Regions from separate parts of the Arthrobacter sp. yr096 genome, predicted to be linked through region 3. Evidence: riboswitches for the same ligand, from Rfam matches in the RefSeq annotation. Region 3 holds a riboswitch; each other region holds the start of a gene.

Region 1 (2,194 bases), on a different contig from region 3:
GATCTGGTGAACGGTGACGCCATCGATTGCTTCGAGGCCTTCCACCAGGTAGGAACGGATGGCCGATTCATGGGCGTGCCAGGCGTCCTGGTCCAGCCCGGAGATCACTTGGGTGGCCCTGGCAAGAGTTGCAGCCCCCAGGACGTTGGGGGAGCCACCCTCATGCCGTGCCGGTCCGGTGGCCCAGCTGACGGAATCGAGGCGCGCTTCGCGAACAGCGCCACCACCTGCCAGATGGGGGGTGCCGGCGTCGAGCCAATCCGGCCGGCCCACGACGACGCCCGCGCCGAAGGGTGCGTAAAGCTTGTGGCCAGAGAAGACAACGTAATCGACGTCGGCCTCTGCAATGTTGATCCGGCGATGGGGTGCAAGCTGGGCAGCATCCACCACGATCCGGGCACCGTACTCGTGGGCCAAAGAGGCGAGCTGGGCGATGGGAAGGATTTCGCCGGTGACGTTGGAAGCTCCAGTCACGGCTAGGAGGCTTACGCCACCCTGGGCCAACTCGGCGCGGAGTTTATCCACCGTGGCCGCCAATGTTGGTGCAGCGATGACGCTCCGGTGCGGCACGCCTTGCCAGGGGAGCAGGTTGGCGTGGTGTTCGATGTCCAGGTACAGGACCTCGCCGGAATACTGGCCATCATGCTGTGGCAGGCACCCTGCCAGCAGGTTCAAGGAGTCTGTGGTGTTGCGCGTAAAGATGACGGAATCGTCAGCCCTGCCGCCCACGAAGTCACGGACGATGTTCCGTGAGTTCTCGTAGACAGAGGTGCTGATCTGGGAAGCGTAGCCTGCCCCGCGGTGAACGCTGGCGTAGTAGGGCAGCACTTCATTCAGATAGGCCGAGACGATGGTCAGGGCTGGGGCGGATGCTCCGTAGTCGAGATTCGCGTAACGAACGTGGCCGCCTTGGATCAGCGGAGCCTGCAACTCTGCACCGGTTACGGCTGCGAGGGGCCGTACGGCTGCGGACGCCTGGGCTGCGGATTCTTCGGGGAAGGACGGAATGATGTTTGAGTCGAACGTGACAGTGCTCATGGGACCTCACTCAAGAGGGACCCCCATAGGGGATCCGCGCTTGCCGCATCCGTTCCGGACCGGCCGGGTCGTCACCCGGGGCACCCCACCGCGAATGGAGGGTTGCCGGCCAGCAAACCGGGGTTTAGCGCTGGCACTCGTGACCTGTAAAAAAGGTTAGGGCACTCCACGTGGCCCATCCAAAGCCGGAACCGTTTATTAAGCTCATTGTTACGCCGGTTGCAAAAATTGCGATTGCCCGAATTAAGAACGGCGGACGACCCCAAAAGGGGTCATCCGCCGTCGAAAATTCCGTAGGTCGCCCCGCGGGATCTACCTGTGCTTCATCTTAGAGGAGGTCGTCCAGCCCGGGGTTGAGTCGTTTGAGGACCTCCGAGTGGAGAATCGAGTTGGTTGCCAAAGCGTTTCCGCCGAACGGGCCGTCTTCACCTTCCAGGGAGGTAAACCGGCCGCCGGCTTCGGTGACGATGGGGACGAGTGCGGCCATGTCGTACAGATTCAGTTCGGGCTCGCAGGCGATGTCCACCGCACCCTCCGCCACCAGGCAGTAAGACCAGAAATCACCGTAGGCACGCGTTCGCCAAACGTCCTCCGTGAGTCCCATGAACTCGTCAAGGTTGCCACGTTGCTTCCAGCCGGACAGGCTTGAATACGACATCGAAGCGTCGGCCAGTCGGGAAACATTGGACACTTTGAGCCTGGTAGCGGAGGCAAGGGAGCGGCCCATGTAGGCGCCCATATCCTTCGCAGCCCACCAGCGCTTGCCCAGAGCCGGGGCGCTCACCACGCCTACTACTGGTTCGCCCTCGTCCACGAGGGCGATGAGGGTTGCCCATACCGGAACGCCGCGGACGAAATTCTTGGTCCCATCGATGGGGTCGATGATCCAGCGGCGCGAGCCGTGACCGCTGCTGCCAAACTCTTCGCCGAGGACGGCGTCACGCGGGCGGGAGCGCGACAGCTGACCGCGAATGGCTTCTTCGGCGGCCTTGTCAGCATCCGTGACAGGGGTGAGGTCCGGCTTGGTTTCGATCTGCAGGTCCAGCGCCTTGAAGCGATCCATGGTCTGGGCGTCAACGGAATCAGCGAGGACGTGGGCAAGGCGCAGGTCATCGTTGTAGGTGGAAACGGGATGGGTCATGCCACCAAACTATCC
Region 2 (2,194 bases), 300 kb from region 3:
CGGGCCTGCAGAATCTGGCGCAGGGTGGAGCCGGGAGGCGCGGCCTTGGCGAAGTGCTCCAGGGTGCCCTGGTTGCTGTTGGTGCTCAGCTCGGGAAGTGGGGCATCGAGGTCGAACTGCTTGAAGTCGATCACGGAAAGGTAGGAGATGGAGTTGAGCTGGCTGTCGATGTCGCGTTGGGTAAGCTCCCTGCGTTGTGCCCGCAATTCCTCGGCCTCTGCCGCAGACCCAACCACGGTGGGCTTGAGCACAAAAAGCACCTTGACGTCGTCGGGGTTCCTGCCGGCCTTGGCAGCCTCGGCACGGATCGAATCCCGGTAGGACTTCATACCGTCAACGCCGCGGGCCAAGGCAATCGCCACATCCGCATGTCCGCCAGCGAACGCCTTCCCCCGGGGCGAGGCACCGGCCTGGACCAGGACCGGTTCCTCCGGCAGCGGTGCCGTGTTCAGTGGGCCCCGAACCTTGAAGAAGTGGCCCTGGTGATCGATCGGATGCACTTTGTTGTGGTCCGCGAACACCCCGGCGTCCGCGTCCTCAAGCACCGCGCCAGGCTCCCAGCTCCGCCACAGCCGCCTGACGACGTCGACGAATTCCTCCGCTTTCTCATACCGCAGGTCGTGTTCGATCTGCTGGTCCAACCCGTAGTTCTGCGCGGCCAAATCGCTGCCGGACGTCACCACATTCCATCCCAACTGCCCCTCCGAGAAGTGCTGCAGGGTAGCCAGGAGGCGGGCGGCCGTGAACGGCGGATAGAACGATGCACTGACCGTGGGCACAATCCCGAGGTGCTCCGTGGCGGAAAGGAGGTACGGGACCAAAGCCAACGGATCATGCTTCGGAGCGAAGGACGCATGCGCCAGCGAAACCTCAGCCGTGCCGCCATACGTGTCCGGAACGGTCAGCGAATCCTCGATGATGAACAGGTCCAGGCCGGATTGCTCAAACGCGCGCACGGCCTCCTGGTACAGGGCAGGTTTCTTCCAGTCATAGCCCAGGCTGTAACCCGGAGTTCCCCAACCCTGGACTCCGAATCCGTGGCCCACAAACCATCCAAAATGAAGCATGGGCTTGAGTGTAGAACTGCTCTGTCCGTTCACCGCGACCTGATTTCATGCGAAGTTACAGGGGGTCGTACTGCGTCAATTATGCTCCCGGGGCGTCTTATTTGGAGGGCTACTCCAAGAACCGCCGATTACGCAACATGACGACGGCGATACCCCCGCCACATGCAGCTCAACGGTCGTGGATGTTACGTTTTTCTTGAGTAATGAGAACCAGCGCAAAGCCCTGACTTGCTGGTCGGCAACCCTCTCTCCGGCGGGGTGCCTCAGGTGACTACTCGGCGTATCGACAACTCGAACTGCAAGCGTGACTGAGGAGCACCAGCAATGCCTGAACCCACTGAAGAAAAACTCTCCTACCGCCTGATTACAGGCCCGGACACCCGTGATTTCTGCGAGCGGATCCACAACGCCCTCGCCGAAGGCTACGTGCTCCACGGCAGCCCGGCCGCCACGTTCAACGGCACTGACGTGATCGTGGCCCAGGCCATCGTGCTGCCCGCCGCGATCGCCAACGCAGATGCCGCTGTGGCCAACGCCGTTGACCAGCTGGAGAACGACGACGAAGAAGCATTCGAGGGCCACGCATGAGCTACGCAGGTGACCTGACCCCGCAGGATGCGTGGGCAAAGCTTGAAGAAGGCGCCATTCTGGTGGACGTCCGCACCGAGGGCGAGTGGGCCCACATCGGCATTCCGGACACCAAAGCCACCGAGAACGATCCCCTGTTCATCCAGTGGAACCTCGCCGGCGGCATCCCGAACTCCCGGTTCATCGAGGACCTGCAGCAGCAGGCCCCGCAGGACGACAAGGTGGAGCTCGTGTTCATCTGCCGCTCAGGCCAGCGCTCCGTCTCGGCCGCTATCGCGGCAACGCAGGCCGGCTTTACCGCCTACAACGTCCTGGAGGGCTTCGAAGGCGAACCGGACCGCTACGGTGAGCGCACCGTGAATGGCTGGAAAAACCGTGGCCTGCCGACGAACCTGGGGACCGAGTAAGTGACTTTCAATCCTGACGCCGCCGGCTGGAGCCCTGACACCCAGGCCGTCCGTGGTGGCCTTGACCGCACCAATTTCCAAGAGACAGCTGAGCCCGTCTTCCTGAATTCCGGCTTCGTCTACGAATCCGCT
Region 3 (2,194 bases):
GGCCGCGGAGGGTACGAAGTGCGCCCTGTACTCGGCAATGGAATCCAGCACGCCCGCCGGTGCCACGTGATAGTTCGCCCCGAAGGGGAGGCCCAACTTGCCAGCCAAACGGGCGCTGGGTCCGGCTGTTGAGCCGTGGACCCAAAACTGGGGCGCCTGGCCGAGGGCGGGTGTAGCCGTGACTTGCTCACCATGTTTGGTCCTGTATTCGCCGGTGAAAAATCCGATGATGTCCTGGATGTCGTTCTCGAAGTTGTCCGTGTCGCCGGGGAAGCGGCCCAGCAGTTCACCCTGCAGCCGAAACTTCCTGGGCAGGACTGCGCCGAAGATGGGGCGCGGCGCAGGAATCAGCAAGCCATCCACCATGCGATCGGTGGGCCCGGAAGAGTCAGCGGGTACCACCCCGGGAGCCGGTTCGCCGGGCGACTTGGGCGGGCCGGAGCGGCCAAAGCCCAAGTCCACACGGTCCGGGAATACCGCAGCGAGCGTTCCGATGCTCTCCGCAATCTGGAGGGGCCGGTAGTTCCCCAACAGGGTGGCCGCAGTTCCCACCCTGATGGTCTTGGTGGCGGAGGCAACCAACCCGGCCAGAATGTGCGGGGCTGACCCGGCAACGCCGGTGTTGAGGTGGTGCTCGGCCAGCCAATACCGCGAGTAGCCGGAAGCCTCGGCAGCGGCGGCAAGGGCAAGGGTGCTCCGCAGGGCATCGCCGGGAGTCTGGCCGGCGGACACCGGGCTCAGGTCAAGAACGGACAGGGGAGTAGCTGGAGGCTTCGGCATGGCACGACACTACGGAGCCCCGTGCAGAGCCCAAAGCCGATTCGTCACCCCGCTCAACCGGACTAAATCCAACGAAATCCGGCGAAACGGGCCGTCACAACCGACCCTTCAGAAGCCCGAAAATGACGATTCCAGCAGCCCTTTGACGTGGTATTTCCCGCCTTGACGCCGCAAGTCCAGCGGTTTGTACATTCCTTGGACAGCCTCCTAGATTCAAGTTCAGGTCAAGAGTCAGCACGCCAAGGACCGGCTCGTGCTGCGGCAACCCTCAGGCATTACGTGGCGGGGTGCTCCGGAAACAGACCAGGCCGCATCTGCGGCAAGTGAATGTCGTCCCAGCCGCTGTGCGGCCTCTGAAAGAGAGAAACATGCCTTCCACACCTGTACCCGAATTCCGCTCCCGCGTCATCGCAGTGGAGCTCGACGGCGATGGCGCCCACCCCGCGTCCTGGCGCAAGGCCCACCATGATCCGCAGGCACTGTTGGGGGGCCAGCGGATCCGTGAAACCGTCCAGGCAGCGGACATCGCCGGCTTCCATGTAGCAACGTTCAAGGACACCCGCGTGGTGGATCCTGGAAGCACCGGGATTGCGGGCCGAATCGACGCGATCCAGCGCGCGGCCTTTGCAGCACCGATCACCCGGTCCATTGGGCTTGTGCCAGAGGCGGGAACGATCTTCACTGAGCCATTCCATGTGGCCACGCAGTTGGCCAGCCTGGACTACTCCTCCTTGGGGAGGGCGGGTTGGCTGGTTAGCGCGGAGAACCGGGAGAAGGAAGCCCGCTCCGTGGGGCGCACGCAGTTGCCGGAAGGCGAGGCCGTCAGCGAAGCCGCAGATGTGGTGCAAGCCAGCCGCCGGCTCTGGGACTCCTGGGAAGACGACGCCGTGATCCGTGACGTTGCCACGGGGCGGTATGTGGATCGGGACAAGCTGCACTATGCCGACTTTGACGGTGAGCGCTTCTCCGTCAAGGGCCCATCCATCATTCCGCGCCCACTCCAAGGGCAGCTCGTGGTGTTCGCGCCCGCTGAGCTGATCCCCGCCGTCGAGGCTGATGTTGCCCTGGTCTCCGCAGACACCACGGACGCCCTACCGCAAGCTGCCCAAGCAGCTGCCGCTGCCGGTGCGCCGAGGACCCTGGTGGAACTGGACGTCATCCTCGATTCCCGTGGACAGACTGCGGAGGACCGTCTGGCCGAGCTGGACTCGTATGAAGAGTGGACGGGCGGGGCTCGCTATGTGGGCAGCGCCGAAGGGCTGGTGGAACTGCTCACCACGCTGTTCGCAGCGGCCGACGGCGTCCGCCTCAAGCCAGCGGTACTGGATGTGGACCTTCCCGAATTGGCCAACAAGGTGCTCCCCGAACTGCACCGAAGCGGGTTGGTGGTGCCGCCGCTTCCGGGCGCCACCCT
Region 4 (2,194 bases), on a different contig from region 3:
CCAGGAATGTCCGGATGCTCAGGCGAAGAATGCCTGGCGAAGCTGCGTTGACAGCTGCCCGATTTCTGTCAGGAATCCATCGTGGCCAATCGGCGCTTCGATGACGTGAACGGGAACATCGCCCGGCAGTGCCGCGGCCAATTCCTGTGACTGTGCCGGGAAATAGAGCCTGTCCGTGTCCACGGCTGCGACGAAAAACTCTGCCGTAGTCCCGGACAACGCCTCTTGCAACGAGCCCCGCCCGCGTGTGACGTCGTGGGACATCAGTGCCTCGGTGATGGCGATGTAGCTGTTCGCGTCAAAGCGCCGGACCAGTTTGCTGCCCTGGTGGTCGAGGTAGCTCTCCACCTGATACCGGCCCCGCTCCCCCAAGACGGCAGCAGCAAGAGGCGTCTCCTGGTGCTGGGCCTCCCGGCCAAAGCGGAAGTCCAGCTCCAGTGCTGAGCGATAAGTGATGTGGGCGATGCGCCGGGCCAAGGCCAATCCTTGCTCGGGCGCCGTTCCGCCGTAGTAGTCCCCATTCTTGAAATGTGGGTCCTGCCGAATGGCGAGGGTCTGGGCCTGCGCGAAGGCAATCTGCTCCGCCGTGCTGTAGGCGCCCACGGAGATGACGGCGCAACGTTTGACCCGTTCCGGCAGGGTCACTGCCCACTCAAGAGCCCTCGCCCCACCCATGGAGCCGCCCAGGACCGCATGCCAGGCCTCGATCCCCAAGGCATCGGCAAGCCGCGCTTCGGCCTCCGTGCTGTCGCGGAGGGTGATCAGGGGGAAACGCGAGCCCCAGGGCTTGCCGTCCGGCGCTTCTGAAGAGGGGCCGGTGCTTCCATAGCAGCCGCCCACGATGTTGATGGAGACCACAAAGAAGCGGTCTGTGTCGATGGTGGCGCCCGGTCCTACAAGCTGCTCCCACCATCCTTCCTCGTCCGTGGCACCACGGGCTACGTGGGTGCTGCCCGTCAGTGCATGTTGGATGAGCACGGCGTTGGACGCATCCGCGTTCAGGCGACCCCAGGTTTCGTAGGCCAGCACGACATCCGGAAGAAAGCCCCCGGCCTCAAGTTCCAGCGGCCCTATGCCGGCGTACTTGACCGTGCCGTCTTCTTGTTCGGCTGTGGAAAGGGCTGCAGCAGTAATGGTCATTCCTTTGATACCTAACCTCGCGCTTGCCCGCCGCCTTGCGTGCGACAGGCCAGGTCCTCACCCGGGGCACCCCACCGCGTAAGGAGGGTTGCCGGCCAGCAAGCCGGGGCTGTCTGCTGGCACTCATGACCTAATACGTAGAGTCTAGGAAGGACACCGCTGTTCTGGCGAAGAATGTGACAGCAGTGTGACGGTTTAAGGCTGGTTGGTTCATGAACGAGCACCCGGGAGCGCCGCCCGGCGAATAATCGACGGGCCGGGCGGCGTTCCAGCTGAAGGCGCCTTGGCCAGGGGCCGGACGCTGCTCAGGCGCCCTTTGCGGCCCTGAATCCAGCCTCCAGGTCAGCGATGATGTCATCCACATGCTCGATGCCTACAGACAGGCGAACCAAGCCGGGATTGACGCCGGCAGCAACCTGCTGCTCCACGGTCAGCTGGCTGTGCGTGGTAGATGCCGGGTGGATCACCAGGGAACGGACGTCACCGATGTTGGCCACGTGGGAGTGCAACTCCAGGCCGTCCACAAAGCGTTTGCCCGCTTCAACGCCGCCCTTGATGGTGAAGGCAACGATTGCGCCGGTGCCCTGCGGACCATACTTCCGGCCACGGTCGTACCAAGGGCTCGACGGCAGCCCCGCGTAGGCTACCGATTCGACGTCGTCATGGGCTTCAAGCCACTCAGCCACTTTGGTGGCGTTGGCGACGTGACGTTCGATGCGCAGGCTCAAGGTCTCCAGCCCCTGGGCGATCAGGAAGGCATTGAACGGCGAGACGGCTGAGCCAAGGTCGCGAAGCAGCTGGACCCGCGCCTTCAGGATGTAGGAGAGGTTGGCGCCCAGAGCACCGTCCTTGCCGAGATCGCGCGCGTAAACAAGTCCGTTGTAGCTGGGGTCCGGGGTATTGAAGCCTGGGAATCGCTCCGGATCCTGGCCGAAGTCGAAGTTGCCGGAGTCCACAATCACGCCGGCAATGGCAGAACCGTGTCCGCCAAGGTACTTGGTGGCTGAGTGGACCACAATATCGGCGCCCCACTCCAAGGGACGGATGAGATACG

The links. Region 3 has a riboswitch for S-adenosylmethionine ahead of BMY91_RS15210 (LLM class flavin-dependent oxidoreductase). Riboswitches for the same ligand answer to the same signal wherever they lie in the genome.
Region 1: linked by a shared signal. The riboswitch ahead of BMY91_RS03825 (aminotransferase class V-fold PLP-dependent enzyme) and the one ahead of BMY91_RS15210 (LLM class flavin-dependent oxidoreductase) in region 3 are both predicted to bind S-adenosylmethionine.
Region 2: linked by a shared signal. The riboswitch ahead of BMY91_RS13785 (DUF1737 domain-containing protein) and the one ahead of BMY91_RS15210 (LLM class flavin-dependent oxidoreductase) in region 3 are both predicted to bind S-adenosylmethionine.
Region 4: linked by a shared signal. The riboswitch ahead of BMY91_RS05160 (homoserine O-acetyltransferase MetX) and the one ahead of BMY91_RS15210 (LLM class flavin-dependent oxidoreductase) in region 3 are both predicted to bind S-adenosylmethionine.

Annotation. Positions count from the first base shown of each region.
Region 1 covers NZ_FNYI01000001.1:816,595-818,788, forward strand. Annotated here, with positions in the region: gene BMY91_RS03825 (aminotransferase class V-fold PLP-dependent enzyme) at 1-1,038, opposite strand, end outside; SAM riboswitch class IV at 1,070-1,183, opposite strand; gene hisN (histidinol-phosphatase) at 1,367-2,179, opposite strand.
Region 2 covers NZ_FNYI01000005.1:103,328-105,521, reverse strand. Annotated here, with positions in the region: gene BMY91_RS13790 (NtaA/DmoA family FMN-dependent monooxygenase) at 1-1,100, opposite strand, end outside; SAM riboswitch class IV at 1,267-1,378, shown strand; gene BMY91_RS13785 (DUF1737 domain-containing protein) at 1,392-1,655, shown strand; gene BMY91_RS13780 (rhodanese-like domain-containing protein) at 1,652-2,062, shown strand; gene BMY91_RS13775 (O-succinylhomoserine sulfhydrylase) at 2,063-2,194, shown strand, end outside.
Region 3 covers NZ_FNYI01000005.1:399,002-401,195, forward strand. Annotated here, with positions in the region: gene BMY91_RS15205 (LLM class flavin-dependent oxidoreductase) at 1-780, opposite strand, end outside; SAM riboswitch class IV at 1,003-1,112, shown strand; gene BMY91_RS15210 (LLM class flavin-dependent oxidoreductase) at 1,149-2,194, shown strand, end outside.
Region 4 covers NZ_FNYI01000002.1:49,369-51,562, forward strand. Annotated here, with positions in the region: gene BMY91_RS05160 (homoserine O-acetyltransferase MetX) at 19-1,140, opposite strand; SAM riboswitch class IV at 1,155-1,271, opposite strand; gene BMY91_RS05165 (bifunctional o-acetylhomoserine/o-acetylserine sulfhydrylase) at 1,446-2,194, opposite strand, start outside.